Regions from separate parts of the Streptomyces sp. NPDC054932 genome, predicted to be linked through region 3. Evidence: riboswitches for the same ligand, from Rfam matches in the RefSeq annotation. Region 3 holds a riboswitch; each other region holds the start of a gene.
What was found. Region 3 has a riboswitch for cyclic di-AMP ahead of ACWGE1_RS14570 (M23 family metallopeptidase). Riboswitches for the same ligand answer to the same signal wherever they lie in the genome.

Region 1 (4,562 bases), on a different contig from region 3:
ACGTTGGAGTCGGCGTGCGACCCACCGTTGAGGATGTTCATCATCGGAACGGGCAGCAGGTGCGCGTTCGGACCGCCGAGGTAGCGGAAGAGCGGAAGGTCCGAGGCCTCGGACGCGGCGTGCGCGACGGCCAGGGACACGCCGAGGATGGCGTTGGCGCCGAGCGAGCCCTTGTTGTCGGTGGCGTCCAGGTCGAACATGGCCTGGTCGATCAGGCGCTGCTCGGTGGCGTCGTAGCCGACGAGCTCCGGGCCGATCTGCTCGATGACGGCGAGGACGGCCTTCTCGACACCCTTGCCGAAGTAACGGTTGGGGTCACCGTCACGCAGCTCGATGGCCTCGAATGCACCGGTGGAGGCGCCGGACGGGACTGCAGCACGGCCGGTGCTGCCATCGTCGAGGCCCACCTCGACCTCGACCGTGGGGTTGCCTCGGGAGTCCAGGATTTCCCGGGCTACGACGACGTCGATGGACGGCACGAGCATCTCCTTCTGGGATGTGACGCTGAGTGTGCGGTGGCGTGTCAGGCCGTGGGATGGCCTTGCCGCCTAGAGCCTAACCGGCTCCGGGCACTCGGCCGCCCGACCGCCCGGACCCTGGGACGAAAAAGAGGCCGAATACCCCTCTTCCGGGACATACGTCTCATGATCATCGGCGTTCGGCGGCCGCGCGCAGCACCGCCCGGCGCGTGGAGCACGCGCCGGGCGGTGGACATCCTGCACACGGTCAGCTGACGCCGTGTACACGTTCTGCGGCCGTTGCCGCAGTGTTCAGCTGAGCTTGAGCTTCTGACCCGGGAAGATCAGGTCGGCGTCCGAGACGATGTCCTTGTTCAGCTCGAAGAGCTTCTCCCAGCCGCCCTTGACGCCGTTGGCCTCGGCGATGGTGCCCAGGGTGTCGCCCGGCTTGACCTCGTACGAGCCGTTGCCGGTCTTCGGCGCGGCCGGAGCCGCGGCGCGCTCGGAGCGGGTGGTCGGAGCCTCGGCGCGCTTGGTCTCCTTCTTCGGCGCGGCCTTGGTCTCGACCTTCTTGGTCTCGGTCTTCGGCTTCGGCTGCGGCTTGTTCTGCGCCGGGGTGCCGGAGCCGCCACCGTTGTACGAGGAGTTCGACAGGCCCTTGCCGCAGTGCGGCCAGGCACCCTTGCCCTGACCCTTGAGGACCTTCTCCGCGACGGCTATCTGCTGGGCCTTCGAAGCCTGGTTGGCCTGCGCGGCGTACACCTTGCCGCCGTACCCGGCCCAGGTGGAGGACGAGAACTGCAGGCCGCCGTAGTAGCCGTTGCCCGTGTTGATGGCCCAGTTGCCGCCGGACTCGCACTGCGCGACCTTGTCCCACTCGGAGGCGGTGGCGGCGCTGGCGCTGCCCGCGGCCATCAGCGGGGCTGCGACGGCCACACCGGCGACACCGGCGAGCGTGACGATGCGGACGGCCTTGGAACCGCGGCGGTGCTTGCCCTTGCCGGAAAGCAGCATGGAGTTCTCCTCACCGACGCCTACGAGGTGAGCTGTCGGGTTCGGGCGAGTGAGTTGCCCGGCCGTGCGACCTAGCGCACGTCTTAACCCCAAGCCGGTGGCGTGACCGTCTCTCAACGGCCGCTCCCGGCACCTACCTTGGTTCCCCCGCTCCTGCCTTCGGCGCTTGACGCGACGACTGTTCCCTCCGTCCGCCGGCAGGATTCGGCGATGCGGTCGAAGGAGCTCGCGGTGGCGAGCGATTCAGAAGGTAGACAGGTCTCTCCCCGATGTTCAACGAGGAACATCGGGGAGAAACGGGCCTACTTGCGCTCCTCACGAGGACGTTTGCGCAGGTGAGGGCGGGGTTTGCGGAAGCCCCCGGGCGAGACACGCCAGTTGACCGGAAGAGACGCATGTCTCACTTACAGAAAACCGACATTCAACTCTTTCCGGATAACTGAACTGTCCTTATTACGTAGTTAGATCCAGATTCTGGCCGGGCTTGATCAGGTCGGCGTCCTGACCGATGACCTGCTCGTTGGCCTCGTAGAGACCGTTCCAGCCGCCCTTTACGCCCTTGGCGACCGCGATGGTCGCCAGGCTGTCGCCCTCCTGGACCGTGTACGTGGGGTTCGACGCGGCACCGGACGGGGTCGACGGCTCGGCCGCCGGCGCACCGCGGTGCTTGCCGCTGCCCCCGACGGGAGTGGCACCCAGGGTCTCCGGGGTCTGCGGGGCCCCGGGGGCCGCCGGGTCGACCGGAGGCAGCCCCGGCGTGACGGGCGGGGTGGTGGGCGGAGTCGTGGGCGCGGTCGGGTCCACCGGCAGCGTCGGGTCCACCGGCAGCGTCGGCGCCGTCGGGTCGACGGGGGCCGGCGTGGTGGTCGGGTCGCCCGGGAGGGTCGGCTCGACGGGAGGCGTCGTCGGGATGTCCGGCGCGGGCATGACGGGCAGTCCGACGGACGGGGCGTCGGGAATGAGGAAGGGGGTGCCGGACGGGCTCGGGACCGGGGTCGGCGCACCGTAGTCCGTGGACGGCTTGCCGCCGCGGGTGGACGGAACGGCGTCGTCCGGACGGGACGCCGTGGGGGCGAGCGGGCCCTTGCCGCCGGGCAGACCGGGGTCCACCTGCGCGGCGGGGCTCTGCCGGTCCAGACCGGCCGAGGCCGCGCACATCGACCAGGCCTGCGGCCCCGTCGAGCCCAGCACGCGCTCGCCCACGGCGATCTGCTGCGACCGGCTCGCCAGGTCGGGGCGCTCGGCGAAGTCGAGCCCGCCGTTGCTCTGCCACTCTTCCTGGGTGAACTGGAGTCCGCCGTAGGCACCGCTGCCGTAGTTGGCACTCCAGGAGCCGCCGCTCTCGCATTCGGCGACCTTGTCCCAGGTCGACGTGTCGGCGGCAGCGGCGTTGGTGGCCGCCAGCAGCGGCAGAGCCAGGGCAGAGCCAGTGACTCCGGCTGTGACGACCAGCGCGGGGACCTGGCGGGGGCGTCTGTGTCGGCCGTTCCCGGAACGCATGTAGGTGCACCTTTCGCATAACAGCGGGGTAACGGCAGAACCTAGCGGCCTTAGAACGATTGTCACAAGTTCCGTCAGTAGCTGACTTTCAATCAGATAGTGCGCAAACGGTTTTGAGCCGTGAAGCGAACGGGAAGAGTACGAAGCCCTCGCATGATCAACCCCCCGCGCCAGCGCAGGTCTTGGGGTGGAACGGCGAGTTCCAGATCGGGCAGGCGGGTCAGCAGGGTCGCGAGCGCGGTCTGTCCTTCAAGTCGGGCGAGCGGGGCACCCAGGCAGTAGTGGATGCCGTGGCCGTACCCGAGGTGCTGGTTGTCGGTCCGCGAGAGGTCGAGGGTGTCCGGGTCCGCGAACCGCTCGGGGTCCCGGTCGGCGGCCGCGAGGACGACCAGGACCGGATCGCCGGTGCCGATCCGCATGCCGCCGAGGGTCAGCGGCTCGGTGGCGAAGCGCCAGGTCGCCAGCTCCACCGGGCCGTCGTAGCGCAGCAGTTCCTCGACCCCGGTGGCCAGCAGTCCGCTCTCCCCGGCGGCGAGGGAGAGCTGGAGGCGCTCGCGCTGGCCGGGGTTCATGAAGAGGGAGTGGACCCCGTTGCCGATGAGGTTCACGGTGGTCTCGAAGCCGGCGAAGAGCAGGATGAAGGCCATGGCGGTGGCCTCGCCCTCCGTCAGGTGGTCGCCGTGGTCGCTCGCCCGGATCAGGTCGGAGATCAGGTCGTCGCCCAGATCATCCCTTTTGCGGTGGATGAGTTCACCGAGGTAGGTCCGCATCTGCTTGACCGACCGGGCGACCCCGCCGCGCGGACCGCCGCCGTGGCGGATCATCATGCCCGCCCAGTCCCGGAAGTCGTCCTGGTCCTCGCGCGGTACGCCGAGCATCTCGCAGATGGCGTAGATGGGCAGCGGGAAGGCGAACTCGTGGATGAGGTCCGCCTCCCCCTTCTGCGCGAAGGCGTCGATCAGATGGTCGGTGAGCGCCTGCACCCGCGGGGCGAACTCGGCGACCCTGCGCGGGGTGAACGCCTTGGACACCAGCCGCCGCAGCCGGGTGTGGTCCGGCGGGTCGATGTTGAGCAGGTGCGTCATCAGCTCGGCCTTGCGCTCCCCCGGGATCCCGGTCTTGCCCTTGGCGTGCGCCGGCTCCGCGTGGTGCGCCGGATTCTTGCTGAGCCGCTGGTCGGCGAGGGCCTGGCGGGCGTCGGAGTACCGGGTGACGAGCCAGGCCTCGACCCCGCTGGGCAGCGTGGTGCGGTGCACCGGTGAGTGCTCGCGCAGCCAGGCGTAGGCCGGGTAGGGGTCGGTCGCGAACTCCCAGTCGAAGAGGGTGGGGCCCTCGGCGGAAGGGGCGTCGGAAGGGGTTTCGGGGGTCTGCTCGTGCACCCGATGACCGTATCCCGGCGCCGAGCGTCCATCCGATATGGGTGGTTCGTCGCGGCTGTCCGTAGATCGTCCATCCCTTGACGTGACCTTCTCCGACATTCCTACTTTCGGTTTTGTGGATGCGAGGATCTTGAAAAGCAGTTTCGCGGTGGTGGAGAGACGGGCCGAGCACGCGGTCAAGTTCTTCTACTCCCACCTCTTCTGGCACAAC
Region 2 (4,562 bases), on a different contig from region 3:
CGGCGCGTGCGCTGATGGCCGCCTACCGGCTGCCGCACGACGGCACCCGTGAGTGCGACGCCGCCGATGTAGCCCTGACCATCCTGGGCGGCGGGGAATCCTCCCTGCTGCACAACCGGCTGGTACGCCGCGACCAGACGGCCGTCGCGGCCGGCTTCGGCATGCTGCGCCTGGCCGGGGCGCCCTCCCTGGGCTGGCTGGACGTCAAGACCTCCAGCGGGGTCGAGATCCCCGCCATCGAGGCGGCCGTGGACGAGGAGCTCGCGCGGTTCGCCGCCGAGGGCCCGACGGCCGAGGAGATGGAGCGCGCACAGGCGCAGCTGGAGCGCGAGTGGCTGGACCGGCTGAGCACGGTGGCCGGACGTGCCGACGAACTGTGCCGCTTCGCGGTCCTGTTCGGCGACCCCCAGCTGGCGCTGACCGCCGTCCAGCGCGTCCTCGACGTCACCGCCGAGGAGGTGCAGGCCGTGGCCGCGGCCCGACTGCGCCCGGACAACCGCGCGGTGCTCGTGTACGAGCCGATCGCAGCCGACGAGTCCGACCAGCACGACGAGTCCGACGAGAACGAGGGGGCGGAGCAGTGAGCGACACCGCAGCCGTCACGATGACCTTCCACCCGCAGCCGCAGGCCGGCGAGCCGCAGCCGTGGGCCTTCCCGGCCCCCGACCGCGGGCAGCTGTCCAACGGGCTGACCCTGCTGCGCTGCCACCGGCCGGGCCAGCAGGTCGTGGCGGTCGAGGTCAACCTCGCCGCCCCGCTCGACGCCGAGCCCGCGGGCCTGGACGGCGTGGCGACCATCATGGCCCGGGCGCTCTCCGAGGGCACCGACAAGCACTCCGCCGAGGAGTTCGCGGCCGAGCTGGAGCGCTGCGGCGCCACCCTCGACGCGCACGCCGACCACCCGGGCATCCGGGTCTCGCTGGAGGTTCCGGCGTCCCGGCTGCCCAAGGCGCTGGGCCTGCTCGCCGAGGCGCTGCGCGCCCCCGCCTTCGCCGACGCCGAGGTCGACCGGCTGGTGCGCAACCGGCTCGACGAGATCCCGCACGAGCTGGCCAACCCGCAGCGCCGCGCCGCCAAGCAGCTCTCCAAGGAGCTCTTCCCGGCCGACCTGCGGATGTCCCGGCCGCGCCAGGGGACGGAGGAGACGGTCGCCCGGATCGACTCCGCCGCCGTGCGCGCCTTCTACGAGGCCCACGTACGCCCCGCCACCGCCACCGCGGTGGTCGTCGGTGACCTGACCGGCATCGACCTGGACGCCGTGCTGGCGGACACCCTGGGCGCGTGGACGGGCAACACCGCCGCGGCCCTTCCGGTGCCGCCGGTGACCGCGGACGACACCGGCCGCGTGGTCATCGTGGACCGGCCCGGCGCGGTCCAGACGCAGCTGCTGATCGGCCGGATCGGGGCGGACCGCCACGACCGGGTGTGGGCGGCCCAGGTGCTGGGCACCTACTGCCTGGGCGGCACCCTCACCTCGCGCCTGGACAAGGTGCTGCGCGAGGAGAAGGGGTACACCTACGGCGTGCGCGCCTTCGGGCAGGTGCTGCGCTCCACCGCGGACGGCAAGGGCGCCTCGATGCTCGCCATCAGCGGCTCGGTGGACACCCCCAACACGGGCCCGGCCCTGGAGGACCTCTGGAAGGTCCTGCACACCCTCGCGGCGGGCGGTCTGACCGACGCCGAACGCGACGTCGCCGTGCAGAACTTGGTGGGCGTGGCACCGCTGAAGTTCGAGACGGCGGCCTCGGTCGCGGGCACCCTCGCCGACCAGGTCGAGCAGGAGCTGCCGGACGACTACCAGGCGCAGTTGTACGCCCGGCTGGCCGAGACCGGCACGGTGGAGGCGACCACGGCGGTCGTGAAGGCCTTCCCGGCGGACCGGCTGGTCACCGTCCTGGTGGGCGACGCGACGCTCATCGAGGAGCCCGTGCGGGCGCTCGGGATCGGGGAGGTCACGGTCGTCTCCAACTGACGGCCGGGTGACGGCCGATCGATGGCCGGCTGAAGGTTTCAGCAAGGGGTTCTGGTGACTTGGTCACCGGAACCCCTTTTGTCCGTTTAGTGGTGAGGTTGCTTGTATGCGGTGTGGCGTACGCAACAAAAAGCCGCGTCTGTTTGGCGATTGACTGATGATCCGCCTAGCGTCGGCCGTGCTGCCCGTCAGTTGTGCCCGCCGCACCCGCGGCACCGGACAGCGATCGCCGAGTCCCCGTCAGGCGCGAGCCTGGGGAGCCGGGGACCCACATGAGTCCCTGGGGTGAATCGGACCCCCTCGCAAGAGGAGGCCCGTAGGAGACCTTCCTGCTCCGAACCCGTCAGCTAACCCGGTAGGCGAGAAGGAAGGAAAGGATCAAACCCTTCATGGCGTTTGGCAGTCGTCCCGCTGGTACCGGTAAGCACCGTGGCTCCAGCCGTCTGAGCAAGAAGACCGCCGGTTACGCCGGTATCGCCGCGATCGCCACCACGGGTGTGGTCGGCTCCCTCGCCGCCCCGGCCTTCGCCGCGGACAACCACAGCAGCTCCGCCCCGGAGAACGGGCTGGGTGCCGTGGTCGTCGCCGAGGACCTCGCAGGTGACATCAACGCCCAGGCCGAGTCCCAGCACCGCGCCGCCGAGCAGGACGCCGTCAAGGCGCAGGCCGAGGCCGACGCGAAGCAGCGGGCCGCGGAGGCCAAGCGCCTCGCCGAGGCCAAGGCCAAGGCCGAGCGCGAGGCCGCCGAGCGTGCGGCCCGCGAGGAGGAGCGCAAGCGCCTCAACACCTTCGTCGCCCCGCTCGACGACTCGTACGTCAGCACGCAGTACCACGCGGGCGGCGGCATGTGGTCCTCCGGCAGCCACACGGGCATCGACTTCCACGCCGCCTCCGGCACCTCGGTCCACGCGGTGGGCATCGGTACCGTCGTCGAGGCCGGCTGGGGTGGCGCGTACGGCAACAACGTCGTCATCAAGCACAACGACGGCACGTACACCCAGTACGGGCACATGACCTCGCTGAGCGTCTCAGTCGGCCAGCAGGTCAGCGCCGGCCAGCAGATCGGCCTGTCGGGCTCCACCGGCAACTCCAGCGGCCCGCACCTGCACTTCGAGGCCCGCACGGGCTCGCAGTACGGCTCGGACATCGACCCGATCGCGTACCTGCGCTCGCACGGTGTCAGCCTCTGACCCCGCACCGCACCGCTTCACCGAAGGCCCCGGCTCCCCGAGCCGGGGCCTTTGTGTTGCGCTCTTGTGCAAATGTTTCGGATTTCCGGCCGCTCTCGGAAATTATCGTGTGTTGCAATAGAGTCGCAGCACGCGCATGTGCGTGCAATGAGGCTGGCAGTCGGAAATAGGCGGAGGTTCGGTCTTGCGTATTCCTGCGCACGCGGTATGCACAGCAATCCGCGACGACATCGTCTCCGGGGTGTTCGAGCCGGGCGGCCGGCTGACCGAGGAGGTGCTGGCCCGCCGGTACGGGGTCTCGCGCGTCCCGGTCCGCGAGGCCCTGCGGACCCTGGAGTCCGAGGGATTCGTGACCACGCGGCGCCATGCGGGGGCCTGCGTGGCGGAGCCGACCGAGCAGGAGGCCGCGGACCTGCTGGAGATGCGGATGCTCCTGGAGCCCCTGGCGGCCGCCAGAGCCGCCCGGCGGCGCACCGACGCACACCTCAAGGTGCTGCGCGGACTGGTCAGGCTGGGTCAGGAACGGGCCAGGCGGGGCCAGGGGGAGGACCTGCGGTCCCTGGGCGGCTGGTTCCACGAGACGCTCGCACAGGCCTCCGGCAGCCCCGGGCTGATCGCGCTGCTCACCCAGATGCGGCACAAGATCACGTGGATGTACGCGGTGGAGGCGCCGGCCCGGCCCGTGGACTCCTGGGCGGAGCACGGCGCGATCGTGGACGCGGTGGCGCGCGGCGACGCCGAGCGGGCGCGGGCGCTGACCGCGGTGCACGCCGACCGGGTGGCGGGGGCGCACCGGCTGCGGCTCCGCCAGGCGGTGAGGACTTCGCAACCTGCCGTAAACATGTCGAGCGGCCGGCATTAACAGGAGCCGTATACAAAGGGTGGGATCGCGCGAATTCACTGTCCGGCGCCCGGTCCGCTCTGTGCGGGTCAATTCGCCGTGCGGAATTCCTGCGGAGCTCAATTCGGCGTGCGCCGGATTTCGGCGGGCCATTTTCTCTGCCGGGCGGGATTTCTCCCCGGGCCGTTGCGTGCTGCCGGGAGCCCGGGTGGGACGGGGTCTGCGCCGGGTCGCACCCGGCGCAGGCGGGCAACGCCGGAAGGCCTCGCAGAGCCCGGCTCCGGCCCCGGCCCCGGTCCCGGCCTCGCCCGCAGCGCTCGGCCGTGCCCGTTCGCTCGCCAGCTCTCCGGTGCCCGGTGTCAGGCCCGTGCGTCAACGGCCCGGCCCGGCGCGGCGGTCGTGGCGAGCCCGTGCGCATGCGGCGCCGCGCGACAGGCCCCGCACACGAACGACGAAGCCGCGGTCCCGGTGCACCGGAACCGCGGCTTCGTGCATGAGGTCGAACCCGAAGGGTCAGACGGTCTCGGGGAGCTCCTCGAGACCCTCGGCGACCAGCTTC
Region 3 (4,562 bases):
GACCGGGTGCTCGTGCACTCCGCGAGCTTCGGTTCCAACGCGCAGGCGATGGCGGCGGGCCTGGCGGTGCTGTCCGTCATGGAGGACGAGGAGCTCGTGGCGCACGCCCGGGCGACGGGTGACCTGCTGCGCGGGCGCCTGGCCGCGCTCGTGGACGAGTACGAGCTGCTGCACGAGGTGCGCGGGCGCGGGCTCATGATCGGCATCGAATTCGGCCGGCCGTCCTCACTCGGCCTGCGCAGCCGGTGGACCATGCTGCAGGCGGCCCGCAAGGGTCTGTTCGCGCAGATGGTCGTGGTGCCGCTGCTGCAGAAGCACCGGATCCTCACCCAGGTCTCCGGGGACCATCTGGAGGTGATCAAGCTGATCCCGCCGCTGATCGTGGACGAGCGGGACGTGGACCGGTTCGTCGGGGCCTTCCGTCAGGTCATGGACGAGGCGCACGGCGGGTCCGGGCTGATCTGGGACTTCGGAAGGACGCTGGTGAAGCAGGCCGTCGCGGCGCGCTGACGGCCTGCCGCCCCTGCGGGGAACCGGTCCCGGGCGCGTCAGACCAGGAGCCGGTCGCGCAGCCGGTCGAGGGTCTCGGGCTTCAGCCCGAGGCCCTCCGCCAGGTAGGCGTCCACCCCGCCCCAGATCTCGTCGATGGTGTCGAAGGCGGCCACCAGGTACTCGGCGCGGGCGTCGAAGAGCGGCTGGAGCAGCTCCATCACCTCGGGGGAGCGGGCCTCGGGCGACTCGCCGCTGCGGCGGACGCGGTAGCGGCGGTGCGGGGCGTTCGACTCGAGGTAGTCCGCCACGATGGCCTCGCGCTCGACGCCCAGCGCGAGCAGCGTGACGGCGATCGACAGGCCGGCCCGGTCCTTGCCGGCGGCGCAGTGCATGAGGGCGGGGACGCTGTCCTCGGCGAGGGCGTGCACGACCCGGCTGTGCTCGGCGGTGCGGTCGCGGATGATCCCGCGGTACGAGTTCGACATCCGGGCCGCGGCCTTGCCGTCGCCCAGGAGTGAGCGCAGCTGGGCCAGGTCGCCGTCGCGGACCAGCCGCCAGAACTCCCGCCCGTCGGCCGGGTCCGAGAGCGGGATGTTGACGTTCAGGACGCCGGGCAGCTCGACGTCCGCCCCCTCCAGCGCGTGGTCGGCGCCGTTGCGGAAGTCGAAGACGGTGTGGAGGCCGAGCGAGGCGAGGAACTCTGCATCGCTTTCGGTGGCATGTGCGAGATGTCCGCTTCGGAACAGTCGTCCCGTCCTGACCGTTCGGCCGTCAGAAGTCGGCAATCCGCCCACATCGCGGAAATTGCGCACTCCGGTCAGCTCCGGCTCCTGTATCTGCTGGGTCAAAGCAACTCCTCCGCCACGTCGTGGGCCCTCTGTCCGAATTGCACTGCTTGGCGCCAACTTGCCATATCCGGAGGCGAGATCGGGCACGTCCCCGTGAGCCAGATCATACGGTGACCGTGAGTGCCTGATCGCTAAAGGCGAATGGCCCAGTCGGAGCGGCTGTTGACGGTGGGGAATGGACGGAGGGTGACCGGAATTTCGTCGGTCCCTCATGTCTGTGATTCCGTCAGGGAATTCATGGCTTGTTCCGTGCAGCCGCAAGGGATTACCTTCGCGATCGATCCGGGTGGACCGCCAAATCCTGCCGCCTCCCGGAAACCGCACCCGACCTATTCGTGCGGCAGGAGCGGGGGAACCAGGTAAGCCGCTGTCCCGGAGATCTTTTCGCCGGGACGGCTCGGGGTGAAGCCGTTCATGTCCCGTACATGTACGGCCGGACATCTCCAGTCCGAACCCGACAGCTCACCTCGCAGGCGCCGGAGAGGAATTCGTCATGCCTGCAAAGGGTAAGCACCGCCGCCCCAAGTCCCTTTCCCTTTCGCGCGGTTTCGCCGTCGCCGGAACCGGTGGCGCGGCCCTCGCGCTCCCGCTGATCGGTGCCGCCGGCGCCCACGCGGCCGGCGCCCCCGCCGCCGCGACGGCCGTGACTCCCGCGGTGGCCCCGCAGGCCCCGGCCGCGCTTCGGACGGCGCCCGTCGCCGCCGTGCAGGCAGTCCCGACCGTCTACACGGTCGTGCCGGGCGACTACCTCTCCAAGATCGCCGCCGAGCGCCGGCTGTCCGGCGGCTGGGAGCAGCTGTACGCCGACAACCGCGAGGCCGTCGGCAGCAACCCGTCGCTGATCCACCCCGGCCTGAAGCTGACCCTCGGTGGTCCGGGCGAGGCGGCTCCGGCCGAGCCCGCCCCCGAGGTCGCCCCCGAGGCCGCCCCCGAGGCCGACGCGAAGCCGGCCGCGGAGGCAGCGCCGAAGCCCGTCGCGAAGTCCTCCCCGAACAAGGCCCGCAAGCAGGCCGCGCAGGCCGCCCCGGCGCAGCAGGAAGCGGCCGCCGAGGCTCCCGCCGCGCCGCAGTCGGCCGGCGGCTTCGTGGCCCCGGTCGGTGGCGGGATCTCCACCCAGTACAAGGTCGCGGGCAGCATGTGGTCCTCCGGTTACCACACCGGCGTCGACTTCATCGCGAGCATGGGCACCACCGTCAAGGCGGTCGGCGAGGGCACCGTGGTCTCCGCCGGATGGAGCGGCTCGTACGGCAACGAGGTCGTCATCCGGCACGCGGACGGCAAGTACTCCCAGTACGCCCACCTGTCCCAGCTCTCCGTCTCCTCCGGCCAGAGCGTCACCGCCGGCCAGACCATCGGCCTCTCCGGTTCCACCGGCAACTCCACCGGCCCGCACCTCCACTTCGAGATCCGTACGAGCCCGTCCTACGGCTCTGACATGGACCCGATCGCGTACCTCCGCTCGAAGGGCGCGAGCCTCTGACGGCACCCGCCGTCGGAACTCCGACACGCGTGAGGCCGGGACCCGAGGGGGGTCCCGGCCTCACGTGTACTTATTCCTTATCCCTCGCGTGGTACAGATCACGGTCCGTCAACCCCTCATTACGTTGGCGTAGGTTGCTTTCGGGGGTGAAGGATGGGTTCTCGTGGCAGCGACGACGACGAAACTCAAGACCATCGGCTCGTACGCGGCGATCGGGGACAGCTTCACCGAGGGCGTGGGGGACCCGGGACCCGGGGATTCATTTCTCGGCTGGGCGGACCGGCTCGCCGTGCTCCTGGCCGATCAGCGCGAAGAGCATGACTTCCGGTATGCGAATCTGGCGGTGCGGGGGAAGCTCCTGGACCAGATCGTGGCCGACCAGCTTCCGAGAGCCAAGGCCCTCGCACCGGACCTGGTGACCTTCTGCGCGGGCGGCAACGACATCATCCGGCCCGGCACCGACCCGGACGACGTGGCGGAGCGGTTCGAGGCGGCCGTGGCCGACCTCACCGGATCCGTGGGCCAGGTCATGATCACCACGGGCTTCGACACGCGCGGCGTTCCGGTGCTCAAGCACCTCCGCGGCAAGGTCGCGACGTACAGCGCGCACGTCCGCGCCATCGCCGACCGCTACGACTGCCCGGTGCTCGACCTCTGGTCGCTGAAGTCCGTACAGGACCGGCGGGCGTGGGACACGGACCGGCTGCACCTCTCTCCCGAGGGGCACACGCGGGTCGCGCTGCGCGCCGCGCAGGTGCTCGGGCTGGACGTACCCGCCGACCCCGACCAGCCGTGGCCCCCGCAGCGGCCGCGCGGCTCGGTGGACGTGACCCGGGACAACATCCAGTGGGCGCGCGAGCACCTCGCGCCGTGGATCGGCCGACGGCTGCGCGGGGAGTCCTCCGGGGACCACGTCGAGGCGAAGCGGCCGGACCTGCTGCCGCTGTAGCGGGCGCGGGAGCCGGAAGCGGAATCCTTCGGGGCCGGTGTGCGTTGGGATGGTCGTAGAGCGACGACCATCCCGACCCGATCCTCCCTGGAGGCGCTTTGACCGGCTCCCGTCCCTTGCGTCCGCGGCTGCGTGCCCTGCGGCCCGAAGCCTTCGGTGCGGACCCGTCCGGTGCCCGGCTGGAGCGGATCCGCCGCTCGCCGAACTTCGCCGACGGCGTCTTCCAGAACCCGGTCGGGGCCCGGAACAGGCCCTCGGGGTCGATGGCGGAGTTCGCCAAGATCTACTTCCACCGGGAGCAGCGGGTCCGGCGCAGCCCGGCCGCGCCGATCCCGGTCCACCCGACGACCCTCGCGGACCTGGCGAAGCCGCCCGTGAGCGGCCTGCGGCTGACCTGGATGGGGCACTCCAGCGTGCTCGCGGAGATCGACGGGCGCCGGGTCCTGTTCGACCCGGTGTGGGGCGAGCGGTGCTCCCCCTTCCCCTTCGCCGGACCCAAGCGGCTGCACCCGGTACCGGTCCCGCTGGCCTCGCTGGGCCCGGTCGACGTCGTGGTCATCTCGCACGACCACTACGACCACCTCGACCTGCCGACGATCAAGGAGCTGGCCGGTACGGACACGGTCTTCGCCGTGCCGCTGGGCGTCGGCGCGCACCTGGAGCGCTGGGGCGTACCGGCCGACCGGCTGCGCGAGCTCGACTGGAACGAGAGCACCAAGATCGCCGGGCTCTCGCTCACGGCCACCCCCGCCCGCCACTTCTGCGGCCGCGGCCTGCGCAACCAGCAGCACAC

Region 1: it holds a riboswitch for cyclic di-AMP, as region 3 does, so the genes downstream of both, ACWGE1_RS27345 (transglycosylase family protein) here and ACWGE1_RS14570 (M23 family metallopeptidase) in region 3, are expected to answer to the same signal.
Region 2: it holds a riboswitch for cyclic di-AMP, as region 3 does, so the genes downstream of both, ACWGE1_RS09875 (M23 family metallopeptidase) here and ACWGE1_RS14570 (M23 family metallopeptidase) in region 3, are expected to answer to the same signal.

What each region holds. Positions count from the first base shown of each region.
Region 1 covers NZ_JBSGXU010000121.1:19,006-23,567, forward strand. The annotation lists gene eno (phosphopyruvate hydratase) at 1-485, opposite strand, end outside; gene ACWGE1_RS27345 (transglycosylase family protein) at 771-1,472, opposite strand; cyclic di-AMP (ydaO/yuaA leader) riboswitch at 1,475-1,647, opposite strand; gene ACWGE1_RS27350 (transglycosylase family protein) at 1,926-2,972, opposite strand; gene ACWGE1_RS27355 (cytochrome P450 family protein) at 3,065-4,351, opposite strand; gene ACWGE1_RS27360 (globin domain-containing protein) at 4,482-4,562, shown strand, end outside.
Region 2 covers NZ_JBSGXU010000024.1:43,840-48,401, reverse strand. The annotation lists gene ACWGE1_RS09885 (M16 family metallopeptidase) at 1-584, shown strand, start outside; gene ACWGE1_RS09880 (M16 family metallopeptidase) at 605-1,972, shown strand; cyclic di-AMP (ydaO/yuaA leader) riboswitch at 2,190-2,348, shown strand; gene ACWGE1_RS09875 (M23 family metallopeptidase) at 2,362-3,162, shown strand; gene ACWGE1_RS09870 (GntR family transcriptional regulator) at 3,347-4,024, shown strand; gene ACWGE1_RS09865 (HPr family phosphocarrier protein) at 4,517-4,562, opposite strand, start outside.
Region 3 covers NZ_JBSGXU010000042.1:4,746-9,307, forward strand. The annotation lists gene ACWGE1_RS14560 (aspartate aminotransferase family protein) at 1-510, shown strand, start outside; gene ACWGE1_RS14565 (tyrosine-protein phosphatase) at 549-1,340, opposite strand; cyclic di-AMP (ydaO/yuaA leader) riboswitch at 1,656-1,831, shown strand; gene ACWGE1_RS14570 (M23 family metallopeptidase) at 1,834-2,820, shown strand; gene ACWGE1_RS14575 (SGNH/GDSL hydrolase family protein) at 2,984-3,769, shown strand; gene ACWGE1_RS14580 (MBL fold metallo-hydrolase) at 3,868-4,562, shown strand, end outside.